One region of the Pseudomonas sp. Fl5BN2 genome, then DNA from elsewhere that is predicted to be linked to it. Evidence: riboswitches for the same ligand, from Rfam matches in the RefSeq annotation. Region 1 holds a riboswitch; each other region holds the start of a gene.
The links. A riboswitch is a leader RNA that binds a small molecule or an ion and turns the genes downstream of it on or off. The one in region 1 is predicted to bind manganese.
Positions count from the first base shown of each region.

Region 2: another riboswitch for manganese. It lies ahead of GV819_RS14120 (sodium:calcium antiporter); the one in region 1 lies ahead of GV819_RS14685 (TMEM165/GDT1 family protein).
Region 3: another riboswitch for manganese. It lies ahead of mntP (manganese efflux pump MntP); the one in region 1 lies ahead of GV819_RS14685 (TMEM165/GDT1 family protein).

Region 1 is NZ_JAAARL010000009.1:141,654-145,721, forward strand. It holds gene GV819_RS14675 (2-hydroxyacid dehydrogenase) at 1-953, shown strand, start outside; gene GV819_RS14680 (class I SAM-dependent methyltransferase) at 985-1,983, shown strand; yybP-ykoY riboswitch at 2,035-2,158, shown strand; gene GV819_RS14685 (TMEM165/GDT1 family protein) at 2,250-2,834, shown strand; gene GV819_RS14690 (M48 family metallopeptidase) at 2,920-3,741, opposite strand.
Region 2 is NZ_JAAARL010000009.1:25,077-29,144, forward strand. It holds gene GV819_RS14115 (alkaline phosphatase D family protein) at 1-1,454, shown strand, start outside; yybP-ykoY riboswitch at 1,670-1,862, shown strand; gene GV819_RS14120 (sodium:calcium antiporter) at 1,848-2,852, shown strand; gene GV819_RS14125 (DUF7079 family protein) at 2,944-3,306, shown strand; gene GV819_RS14130 (hypothetical protein) at 3,312-3,896, opposite strand; gene GV819_RS33195 (hypothetical protein) at 4,023-4,068, shown strand, end outside.
Region 3 is NZ_JAAARL010000031.1:4,737-8,804, reverse strand. It holds gene GV819_RS29750 (GNAT family N-acetyltransferase) at 104-670, shown strand; gene GV819_RS29745 (double zinc ribbon domain-containing protein) at 691-957, opposite strand; gene mntP (manganese efflux pump MntP) at 1,014-1,586, opposite strand; yybP-ykoY riboswitch at 1,597-1,757, opposite strand; gene GV819_RS29735 (serine hydrolase domain-containing protein) at 1,971-3,794, shown strand; gene GV819_RS29730 (MipA/OmpV family protein) at 3,801-4,068, shown strand, end outside.

The DNA of each region.
Region 1 (4,068 bases):
GCCGCGCCGTGTTTCTCGATCACAGCTCACTGGATTTGGGTGACCTGGATCTGAAGGCGCTGCGCGACAGTTTCAGCCCCTTGCAAGTGCATGCCCAAACCGCCCCGGAGCAGGTGGCTGAACGACTGCAAGGGGCACAGGTGGCCATCAGCAACAAAGTCCCGCTGACCGCCGAGACCCTGGCCGCCTGCCCGGATCTGCAACTGATCCTGGTAGCGGCCACCGGCACCAACAATGTCGACCTGGCCGCGGCCCGCAGCCAGGGCATCACCGTCAGCAACTGCCAGGGCTACGGCACCCCTTCGGTAGCCCAGCACACCCTGATGCTGCTGCTTAATCTGGCCACCCGAGTCGCCGACTACCAACAGGCCGTGGCCGCGGGCCGCTGGCAACAAGCCAAGCAGTTCTGCCTGCTGGATTTCCCGATCATCGAGCTCTCAGGCAAGACCCTCGGTTTGCTGGGCAATGGCGAACTGGGCAGCGCCGTAGCGCGCCTGGCCGAAGCCTTTGGCATGCGCGTGGTGCTGGGACAAATCCCTGGGCGCCCGGCCCGGCCTGATCGCCTGCCCCTGGAAGATCTGTTGCCACAAGTAGATGCGCTGACCCTGCACTGCCCGCTCAACGAACACACTCGGCACTTTATCGGCGCCCGCGAACTGGCCCTGCTCAAGCCCGGCGCCTTGGTAGTCAATACCGCTCGCGGCGGCCTGATTGATGAGCAGGCCCTGGCCGACGCTCTGCGCAATGGTCATCTGGGAGGCGCCGCCACCGATGTGCTGAGTGTCGAACCACCCTCGGCCGGCAATCCACTGCTGGCCGCCGACATTCCGCGGCTGATCGTGACCCCGCACAACGCCTGGGGCAGTCGAGAGGCACGGCAAAGAATTGTTGGCCAACTGAGCGAAAATGCCCAAGCCTTCTTCAGTGGTACCCCGCTGCGTGTCGTGAGTTGATAAACTCCGCTACTTTTTTCGGGTGCGGATCATGGACACACGCAGTGAAGTACTGTTACGCCAGGCTCAATTGTTTCAAGGCTCAATGCTGCTGGTCGGCCTGGCTGCGGATGACCTGCTGGGACGCCTGCCCAACGCCCGAGGCTGGAGCTGGCACGCCGGCGATCAAGCGGCCCTGGAAGCTCGCTTTCCAGGCCGCAGCCATTTTGGCGTAACAGCCCCGACGGAATCCTTCGACAGCGCCGTGCTGTTTCTACCCAAGTCCAAGGACCTCACTGGCTACCTGCTCAACGCCCTCGCCTCGCGCCTGGCCGGTCGCGAGCTGTACCTGGTGGGGGAAAAGCGCAGCGGTGTGGAAAGTGCCGCCAAGCAACTCAACCCCTTTGGCAAGCCACGCAAGCTCGACAGCGCGCGGCACTGCCAGCTGTGGCAGGTCACCGTGGCCAATGCCCCCGAGCCGGTGGCTCTGGAGAGTCTGGCCGAGGAGTACGAACTGCCGCTGACCGAAGGGCCGTTGAAAGTCGTCAGCCTCCCTGGGGTGTTCAGCCACGGGCGCCTGGATCGCGGCACCGCACTGCTGCTGGAACATCTGGATCACCTGCCCAGCGGCCACATGCTGGATTTCGGCTGCGGCGCCGGAGTGCTGGGAGCCACGGTGAAGCGCCGTTACCCGGACAACCGAGTGACCTTGCTGGATGTCGATGCCTTCGCCGCTGCCAGCAGCCGCCTGACCCTGGCCGCCAACGGCCTTGAGGCCGAGGTCCTGACCGGTGACGGCATCGATGCTGCACCGATGGACTTGAACTGCATCCTGACCAACCCGCCCTTCCATATCGGGGTTCACACCGACTACCAGGCCACGGAAAACCTGCTGCGAAAAGCAGCAAAACATCTGCAAAAAAGTGGCGAACTGCGGGTAGTTGCCAACAGCTTCCTGCGCTACCAACCGCTGATCGAAGAGCATCTGGGACCTTGTGCGATCAAGGCCGAAGGCCAGGGCTTCCGGATCTACCGAGCCAAGCGCGGCTAACTGGTTTTTTCGCAAACAAGGCTTGCCGAAAGGGTTTTGCCTAGGCAGAATCCGCTCCGTCCTAGGGGAGTAGTCTCCCACGAGCGCCACGCTCGTCCGGCATGCGTCAACATACTTGGTCCTCAGACCATGGCGCATGCGACCCAAGAGTCCGCACAGACGGACCGCAGGGTTTGACAAGACCTATGACACGAACACCTTACCCGGGGCGGGAAGGCTGTACGTGTCATAGCCGTGTCGACCCGCCCCTTAGGAAAACCCTGATGATGCTGGATTCTCTACTCGTTCCCACCGCAATCGTTGCCTTGGCCGAAATCGGCGACAAGACGCAACTGCTCGCCCTGATTCTCGCCGCGCGCTTTCGCAAACCCTGGCCAATCATCGCCGGCATCGTCGCCGCAACCCTGGCCAACCATGCGGCCGCGGGTGCAGTCGGCGCCTGGTTCGGTAGCTTCTTCTCGGATTCGACCCTGCACTGGATTCTCGCCGCCAGCTTCACCGCCACTGCGCTGTGGACCTTGGTTCCGGACAAAATGGACGATGACGAAGCCACTACCGCGCGCAAGTTCGGGCCCTTCCTGACCACCCTGATTGCGTTCTTCCTGGCGGAAATCGGCGACAAGACCCAGATCGCCACCGTCATGCTGGCCGCGCAATACCCGGACCTGTGGCTGGTGATCATCGGTACCACCCTGGGCATGCTGATTGCCAACGTACCGGTGGTGCTGGCGGGCAACTTTGCGGCAGACAAACTGCCCCTGACCCTGATTCGTCGTCTGGCTGCGTCAGCCTTCTTCATCCTCGCCATAGTGGCGGTGTACAAGGCCATGCAGATCAGTGGCTGGGTATAAATGAAATCGCCGGCAAGGCGACTCCTGCAGGTTGCGCAGGAGCCGCCTTGCCGGCGACCACGTCATCGAGAATGACGTGCGCAGATCAGGACTTCTTGGCCTGCTCGTACAACGGCATCACCTTGGGAATCGCCGCCTGCAAGGAGGCGATACGGCTAGTGGAAGCCGGGTGAGTGCTCATGAACTCAGGTGGCGCGGAACCGCCCGCAGCCTGGCCCATTTTGTTCCACAGGCTGATGGCCGCATTCGGGTTGTAACCGGCACGGGCGGCCAGCTCCAGACCGATCAGGTCCGCTTCGTTTTCATTCTCGCGACTGTTGGGCAGGGTCATCAGCAGGTTTACCCCGTTGTCACCCAGCGCAACCGTCTCTTGCGGCACCCCGAACAAGGTAGCGATCTGCTTGCCTGCGCCGACCGCGTACTGCTTGGACATCGCCTCACGACCATGCTCACGCAGGGCATGGGCAATTTCATGGCCCATCACCGCAGCGATCTCATCGTCGGTCAGTTTCAGCTTATCAATCAGACCGGAGTAGAAAATGATCTTGCCGCCAGGACCACAGTTGGCGTTGAGCTCGTCGCTCTTGATCAAATTGACCTCCCACTTCCACTGCGCGCAGTCAGGGCGGAAGTTAGGTGCCTGGGCAATCAGGCGATCAGCGATGACCTGCAGGCGCTTGGCGTTGGCACTGGTTTTGTCCAGCACGCCCTGGCTGCTGGCCTCCCCCAAGGTCTCCTGGTAGGACTGAGCATAGGATTGATTGACCTCAGCGCTGGAGACCATGCTGAACATGGATTGCTTGCGATCCACGCCCACAACGCCACCGTTGGTGGTGTTGACCGTCTCGCAACCACTGAGCAGAACAGCGGCACTCAGTGCACATACAACCAATGACTTCTTTTTCATGCAAACCTCCCTGAAAACATGGCGCGTATCCTAAGGGCGGAACTGTATCCGCGCCAGATGCAAATCACATTATCAGTCGTAATTCAGATACATACGGGCCCCGTAGGAAAAACTTCATATGCCCCTCCAGGCCGCCAGGGCCCTGGAACACCTGCCTGCCAAGCATCACCTCAAGCCATCTGAAGCAGTCATTTTCCCACCCGAGGCTAATGGCCAGCAATGCAGCGGCCGATACAGCGGGGCAGACCCTATTCCTGCGCCCGGAGCCTTTATGAAGTTCAAGTCGATCCAGTTTTCAGTGGCCGCGCTGGCCGGAGCCATCGTCCT
Region 2 (4,068 bases), 120 kb from region 1:
AGCCCCAGCAGCGGCCGGCATTACTGATGATGAGCGGCGACCAGGTGTATGCCGACGATGTGGCCGGCCCCATGCTGCGGGCGATTCATGCCTTGATCGAGCGTCTGGGTCTGTTCGACGAGCATCTGGAAGGCGCGGTGGTGGGCGACAGCGCCGCGCTCTATCGCCATCGTGCCAGCTACTACCAGCGCGCCGAATTGCTCCCGGCATTGAAGAGCAACGAAACCCTGCGCGAGCGATTTTTCGGCGGAGTGAAAAAGCCGATCTTCACCAGCAGCAACGCCGACAACCACTTGGTGACCTTCGCCGAAGTGCTGGCCATGTACCTGCTGGTCTGGTCGCCCGTGCCATGGACCTTGATCGCACCGCAGCCACCACAACTGACGCCGGAGCAGCAGGCGCGCTACGCCAAGGAACAACAGCCCATCGACGCTTTCGTCAGCGACCTGGACGGCGTGGCGCGAGTCTTCGCCCATCTCTCGACGCTGATGATCTTCGACGACCACGACATCACCGATGACTGGAACCTCAGCGCCCAGTGGGAAGAAACCGCCTACGGCCATTCCTTCTCCAAGCGCATCATCGGCAACGCCTTGCTGGCCTACCTGCTGTGCCAGGGCTGGGGCAACAACCCGGATGCCTTCGGCCCGCTACTGGAGCAAACCCGCGCCTTGAGCGCCACGGCACACAACGGGCAAGAGCTGAACTGCGCCGACCAGGATGAATTGATCGACCAGTTGCTGCGCTTCCAGCACTGGCAGTACGTGCTGCCCAGCAGCCCCGCACTGGTCGTACTGGACACCCGCACCCGACGCTGGCGCAGTGAGTTCAACCTGGCCCAACCCTCGGGCCTGCTGGACTGGGAAGCCCTGAGCGAATTGCAACATGAACTGCTGGACCACCCCTCGGCAATCATCGTGTCCCCGGCGCCGATCTTCGGCGTCAAGCTGATCGAGACGGTGCAGAAAGTCTTCAGTTGGTGCGGCTACCCGCTGCTGGTGGACGCGGAAAACTGGATGGCCCACCGTGGCTCGGCCCAGGTGATCCTGAATATTTTCCGCCACTCGCGGACCCCGGGCAGCTACGTGATTCTCTCCGGCGATGTGCACTACTCCTTCGTCTACGAAGTCCTGATCCGTCATCGCAAAGGCGGCCCGCGGATCTGGCAGATCACCAGCAGCGGCATCAAGAACCAATTCCCCGCCGCCCTGCTGGAGTGGTTCGACCGCCTCAATCGCTGGCTCTATTCACCGCGTTCGCCCTTGAACTGGTTCACCAAGCGCCGGCTGATGAAGGTGATTCCCCATGTACCCGAACATGCAGAGGCCGGGGAGCGGCTGTGGAACTCATCGGGGATTGGCCAAGTGTTTTTCAATGAGCAGGGGCAGCCCACAGCGATCTATCAGCACAATGCCGATGGCACCGCGCCGACGCGGATGATTGCGCCAGATTAATCCTCTACTACTCCAGAAACGCTCCCCTGAAGGACCGGAAAAAAGCGAAAAAACCTCCATTTTTCAGCTTTTTTCGCCCACACGGCACCGTTTCAAAGCGGCATGGCCGCGCAATAAACAGCAGGGCAGTACGAATGAAAATCCTTCACCTGGGCATCTCATCAGTTGCACAACCATAGCGGTTGACGCACCGGTTCTGCGCCACTAGGATCGCGCCTCCCTTGGGGAGTAGCCGCCTTCGTTTGCTGAAGGGGGTCACGTCAACATACTTGGCTGGCAAGCCATGGCGTGACCGGTCGTGCGACTTGGCAAGACCATTGGTGAAGACACCTGTCCTGGGTCGGACACGGGTGTCCGAACCATTGGCTCTTGTGTCCGTCCCCAGGTTTCCTCATGCATTCAATGCCCATCACCCTTGCGTTGCTTCTGGGCTCCGCCGTCGTTATCTATCTGGCCTGCGAATACTTCGTCAACGGTGTGGAATGGGTCGGGCGCAAGCTTGCCGTTGGCCAGCAGGCCACGGGTTCCATCCTCGCGGCCTTCGGAACTGCCCTGCCTGAAAGCGTCATCACCTTTATTGCCGTGGTGTTCGGTGGCACCGAGGCTCAGAAGTCGCTAGGTATCGGTGCGGCGCTGGGGGGCCCGCTGGTCCTGGTGACCATCGCCTATGCGGTAGTGGGCGTGACGCTGCTGCTGTCGCGCAAGCGCTTGGCGGATACCGACGCCATCCGCCAGGACTTCAAGCGACTCAGCCGCGACCAAGGCTGGTTCATTACCATTTTCGTGGTGAAGATTGCCCTGGGCCTGGTGGTGTTTGCCTACAAGCCCTGGCTGGGGATCGTCTTTCTGGCAGCCTATGTGGCGTATTTCTGCAAGGAAATGCGTGCCGAGCACGACGACGAAGAGCAGGACATCGAACCCCTGAAGCTATCGCCTCGCCAAGCGACACCGTCGACCTCAGCGGCGGTGTTGCAAACACTGACCGCCTTGCTGGTCATCTTTGCCGCCTCGCACGTCTTCGTCGGGCAACTCGATGCCCTGGGCCCGATGCTGGGTATCCATCCGCAATTGCTGGCGCTGCTGCTCAGCCCGATTGCCACCGAACTGCCTGAGACTCTGAATGCCATTATCTGGGTGCGCCAGGGCAAATATCGCCTGGCACTGGCCAACATCAGCGGCGCCATGATGATCCAGGCCACTGTGCCCACCGCGTTTTGCCTGTTCTTCACCCCGTGGTTGCTGGATAAATCCCTGGTGTTGGCGGCAGTCATTACCTTGCTGGGTGTGAGCACCCTGTTCTTCGCTTTCCGCAAAGGCATAATCTCGCGCACGCTGCTGGCTTCGATGGCCCTGCTGTATGTGCTGTTTGCGGTTCTGCTGGTTGCGCTTGATCTATAGGCAGCCGCGAAACTCACCGGCCCGGCGAGCACGAAACCAGGACAGGGAGCCATCTATTTCAATGGACATTGAGAGCAGGAAGGAAAGTGTCATGTCAGCTCAAATCACCCCGGAACAACGGGCCGACATTCGCTACGTGCTGTCAGACGCTTTTATAGATAACGAGGTGGATTACCCCTACATCGCCCGGGAAACCGAGGCTTACGATCGCGCCGAGGTGGAACGCATCCTGTACTACGAGGTAGCGCCGGTATGCTACGTCAACCTGATGTCGGTGATCCCGGAGATCTGGCAGGGCTTTCAGCGCGAGTGGTTGCTGGAGGCCATCGAAAACAGCCTGGAGCGGCGCCGCAACAGCCGCGTACAGGCATTTCGCGACGACCTGTTTATCCGCTGGATCCGCTTTCGTGGCGCCTATATCTGGAAAGAGATCTGCCAGCACTACCGCCACTGAGCGCCTTACCTGGAGTCGTTCAATCGGGCATCGGCAGAACAGTAGTCGCTGGGTTTGAGGCCCACCGGCTCCGGCAGCATCCGGCCCTGGGCATCGATCTTGCGCAACATCGCGGTGCACATGCCGTCCTGGAGAAAGACCATCTGATAGGTTGCGCCGGCCTCGGGGACGAAGGTCACGCTTTGCTCACACACGGCGCGGAAGTCCCGGCTCATACCCGGCTCGGTATTGTAGAACTGGAAAGCGAACGGGCGATTGGCCGGAAGCCTCAGTTCGTTGGCGCCAAAACCCTCCTGGCGACGCATGCGATCGGTCTCGGCCGTCATCGGAATGCCCAGGTTGCGAAAGTTCGGGTTGGGGCGGCCACGATGGGGCTTGACCATCAGGCCCGAGCCCGGTTTGCGCCAGTCGACGCAATCGCTATCGGGCACACCACGCACCAACCCCTGTGCAACGATACGAATAAGCGCGGTATCTGCGGCCGCGGCCGGCCCGCGGTAGCTCACGGCAGTGGCCTTGAGTGTCGAGACATAGGTACAGCCACCAAGCCCCAGGGACAGGCCTAGCAACAAAAGCGAGTGAAACCTCATGATTCATCCTTGATGGATCGACTGCAAAGGGGGGGGACGGGGCAAAGGATGGCAATCTTACAGCAGGCAAACTGGACGTCCGGAGATTTTTCTCCAGCCCTTTTAGCCCGCGCGCAAGGAGCAATGATGCCTATCGGGTGGCAACAGATCCGCAACATGATGAACACGCTGA
Region 3 (4,068 bases), on a different contig from region 1:
GCCCGGGACAGTGACAGACATTGATGCCGGTCAAGCGCCCGGCCCCGCAGCGGAGTAAAGCTCTAGGTAATTGCTCGCCCTTTGGTTTTCCGGAGACTTGATCATGCCCAACAGCGCTCTCGATGTTCTCGCCCCCCCGCCGTTCCCGGCACAACAAGGCCAATACTGGATCGACGCCTTGAGCGACGGCAGCCATGTACTGATCCGTCCGCTCCGGCCTCAGGACCGCGAGCGGGAAAAGGCCTTTATCGAAAACCTCTCCCCCGTCACCCGGCACCAGCGCTTCCTCGGTGAAATCAAGGAGGTGGGCGACCAGTTGCTGGATCAGTTGATGGACGTTGGCACCCCACAACGGATGGCCTACGTGGCCCTGGTCCATGACAACGGTGACCTGCGCGAAGTCGGTATCAGCCGCTACGCGCAACTCGACGATCAACCCTGGCGCTGCGAATTCGCCGTGACCATCGCCGATGAGTGGCAAGGCAAGGGCCTCGGCGCACTGCTGATGCAGCACCTGATCGACGAGGCCCGAAACAATGGTTTCAAGCAGATGTATTCGGTGGATGCGGCTTCCAACTACAGCATGCGCCGGCTGGCGAAAACCCTCGGCATGCGCAGTGCCATCGACCCCGACGATGCCACCCAGGTGATTCACAGCCTGGAGTTGTAACCTCCCGCCCGCACCGCGCCTCAGTTCGAGGCGCGGCCGCATTGCCCACAAAATCGCGCGCCCGCCGCCAATGTCGCACCGCATTGAGCGCAACCGGCCGGCACCAGCGATGCTGCACATTGCTGGCAGAAACGCGCGGACGCAGGGTTCAACGCCCGGCATTGCGGGCAAGGGCTGCCGGCCCCTGTCGAATGCCCAGAGCCCGGATGCCCGCCCCGAGAACCGTCGTGCCCGCCGCCGTGCCCACCACCGTGATGCCCTGCCAACAACCGTCCGAAAAAGCTCATGTCGATCACTCCACTAGACTGTGATCGCCAGTAAAAACCCTGTAGTAACTACAGAGTCAAGCCAGCGCCGACAAGTGCTCGTAGAGAATGCCGGAGCCGACAATGATCAACACCACGCCACCCAATATTTCCGCACGCTGCCCCATCACCGTACCTATGGCCCGGCCCAGCATGACGCCGAGAGTGACCATGGTCATGGTGGCCAGGCCGATAGCGCTGGCCGCGACCCAGATGTTGACGTCGACGAAAGCCAGGCCCACGCCTACCGCCAAGGCATCGATGCTGGTAGCGAAACCGGTGACTGCCAGCACCCAGAAACCATGCTGGCGGGGCTTTTCTTCCTCGGTTTCGGTTTGCAGCTGTGTGCCGTTGTAGATCATGTGCAGGCCCAGCAACAGCAGCAGGCTGAAGGCGATCCAGTGGTCCCAGTTGGCCACCCACTGCGTCGCGGCCTGGCCGATGAACCAGCCGACCACCGGGGTGATGGCTTCAATGACGCCGAAGATCAGGCCGATGCGCAAGGCTTCCAGCAGGCGTGGCTTAAGCATGGCCGAACCCTTGCCTACCGCGGCGGCAAAGGCATCGGTGGACATGGCGAAGGCGAGGAAAATGATCGAGGCAGGGTTCATCTTGGGTCTTCCGGTCGGGCTTGAGTCCACGACATACCCACGCGCCCGACTTCAGCACAGGTATGTCGATGGTCTCACCAACCGAAACGGCGCCCGCACCACGGCAGGTTGCCGAGTGTGTTGATACGGGCTCCACCGCAGCAGGCGGTGGCAGGTTACTCCCCAAAGAGGCGCGCAGCTTAGCCCGTCGATTGTGAAAATTTCATTGCCGTACACGGGCTCATGACGCTCGGCGGCAACATCCTGCAGCGCCCCCCATGAAAGGCAGCGGATGTCTGAGCCGGCGGTCTTAACACTCTTTGACAGTTTCCAGACAAAGCTGCCAAAGACTGACCAGCCCCCCTTCCCTAGCATGCGCACATCAAATTTCCGCTCGGGTGTTGCATGTCTGCCAAACTTCTCGGCCTGCCGTTGCTAGGCATTCTGCTGGGTAGCCTGGGCTGCAATCAGCAGCCCGCTTTAGCGCCGCCTATCGAGCCTGGCGACTACGCCAGCATCATTCGCTACCTGAAGCAGTACATCCCCCAGGAGATGGCCAGGCATCAGGTACCGGGCCTGTCGATCGCCCTGGTGGATGGCCAGGAACTGATCTGGGCTCGGGGCTTTGGTTTTGCCGACCAGGCCCGGGGCGTGCAAGTCACCGAGAACACCGCCTTTCGTGCCGGCGCCCTGTCCCAGTTGCTGACCGCCACCGCAGTCATGCAGCTGATTGAACAAGGCCGCTTGCAACTCGATGCGCCCCTGCAGGACACCCTCAAGGAGTTCTACGTCCGCTCACGCTTTCACGAGGAGCAGAGTGCCGCCGACCAGGCGGTGACCCTGCGTCGCCTGCTCAGCCACCAGGCCGGGATGCCCGCCGAATACCTGCGCGAACTGCACACGCCCCCGGCCCTCGGCGAGTTGCCGAGAAAGCTCAGCGGCCTCTGGCTGAGCAACGCCCCGGGCACCCAGACCGCCTATTCCAATCTGGGCTACGCGCTGCTGGGCGCGGCGATCGAGCGCTGCAGCGGCCTGGACCTCGAACGGCAACTGCAAAAAACCCTGCTGCGTCCACTGGGCATGGGCCAGTCGAGCTTCAGCGGTGACAGCCATGCCCAACCCAATCGCGCCCAGGGTTATGCAAACGGCACCCGCAGCAACGACACCCTGGTCCGCGACCTCTCCGCCAACGGCTTGTGGAGCAGCCCCCGGGACCTGAGTCGCTACGTGCGGATGCTCTTCGCCCAGGGCCACTACAAGAATCACCAGCTGTTGTCGGCGGCTTCGATCAACGAAATGGTGCGCCCGCAGAACACCGGCAATCCGCTGGATTTCGATTGCCAGGTGGGCCTGGGCTGGTTCCTTTCACCCTGCGGCGATGAGTGGGTGCGCCCAGGCATTCGCACCTGGCAGCACGGCGGAGTGAGCGGCGACTTTCATGCGCAGATCAGCGTGCTCCCGGAGCAGCAACTGGCGGTGATCGTAATGAGCAACTCCAGCAGCGGCGAAGCCCTCGCCCAGCCCCTGGTGAATCAGGTCCTGCGCATGCTGCTGCAGGCTCACGGCACTGCCGACGAGGATCAACCGAGCACCGCTCAGGCAGCGCCCCCACCGATCCAGCGGCGTCGAGTACCGGAAGCCGCGGATCGCCAACACCTGGCCGGCTTCTATGCCACAGCCTGGGGCGTGTTGCGGATCCGCGACCAGGACCAGCACCTGTTCGGCGAACTGGCCGGCACCCGCTTTGAACTGCTGCGCGACGAATACGGCTGGCTGCGGGCACAGAAGAAATTCCTCGGGCTCTGGCTGCAGGACCTGGGCGACCTGGGCCGGGTGCAGCTGGACGTCATGAGCGTCCAGGGTCACCGGGTGTTCACCGCCAGGAGTCATGGCCAGCTGTTGGCGGTAGGAGAACGCATCGATCCGGTGCCCCTGCCCGACAACTGGCTGGCCACGGTGGGTACCTACCAGACCCTCAACGAAGGCCAGGCCAATGCCCCCATGAATGGCGTCAGCATCACCCTTGAAGACGGTTTCCTGATGATCCGCAGCCTGCATGAGGGCCGTCCCCTCACCGACTACATCCTGGCGCCAGTGGACAACGCACACGCGGTGATCGCCGGCCATGGTCCAGGCCTGGGCGACACCGTGCGCCGCCAGATCAACGGGGTCAACGTCCTCGGCTACTCATTCAAACGCACCTACAACAACCACTACCTGAGGTTCTAAACCGGGATGAAAACCCTGAAACGCTCCACCACTGCCGCGGCCCTTTGGGTCAGCACTATCGGCTTGACCACAGCGTCCGCCCCGCTGCATGCCGAAGACTGGAAATATGGCGTGCACGCCGGCGTCGCCAGCGTTCCACGCTACAGCGGCAGCGACGAGCGCACCGTGGCACCACTGCTCGGCGGCGAGATCGTCAGCCCCTACGGCATTTTCCTCAACACGGACCAGGGCTTGGGCTGGGGTAGCGAATGGGGTGACTTGTCGTTCAGTACCT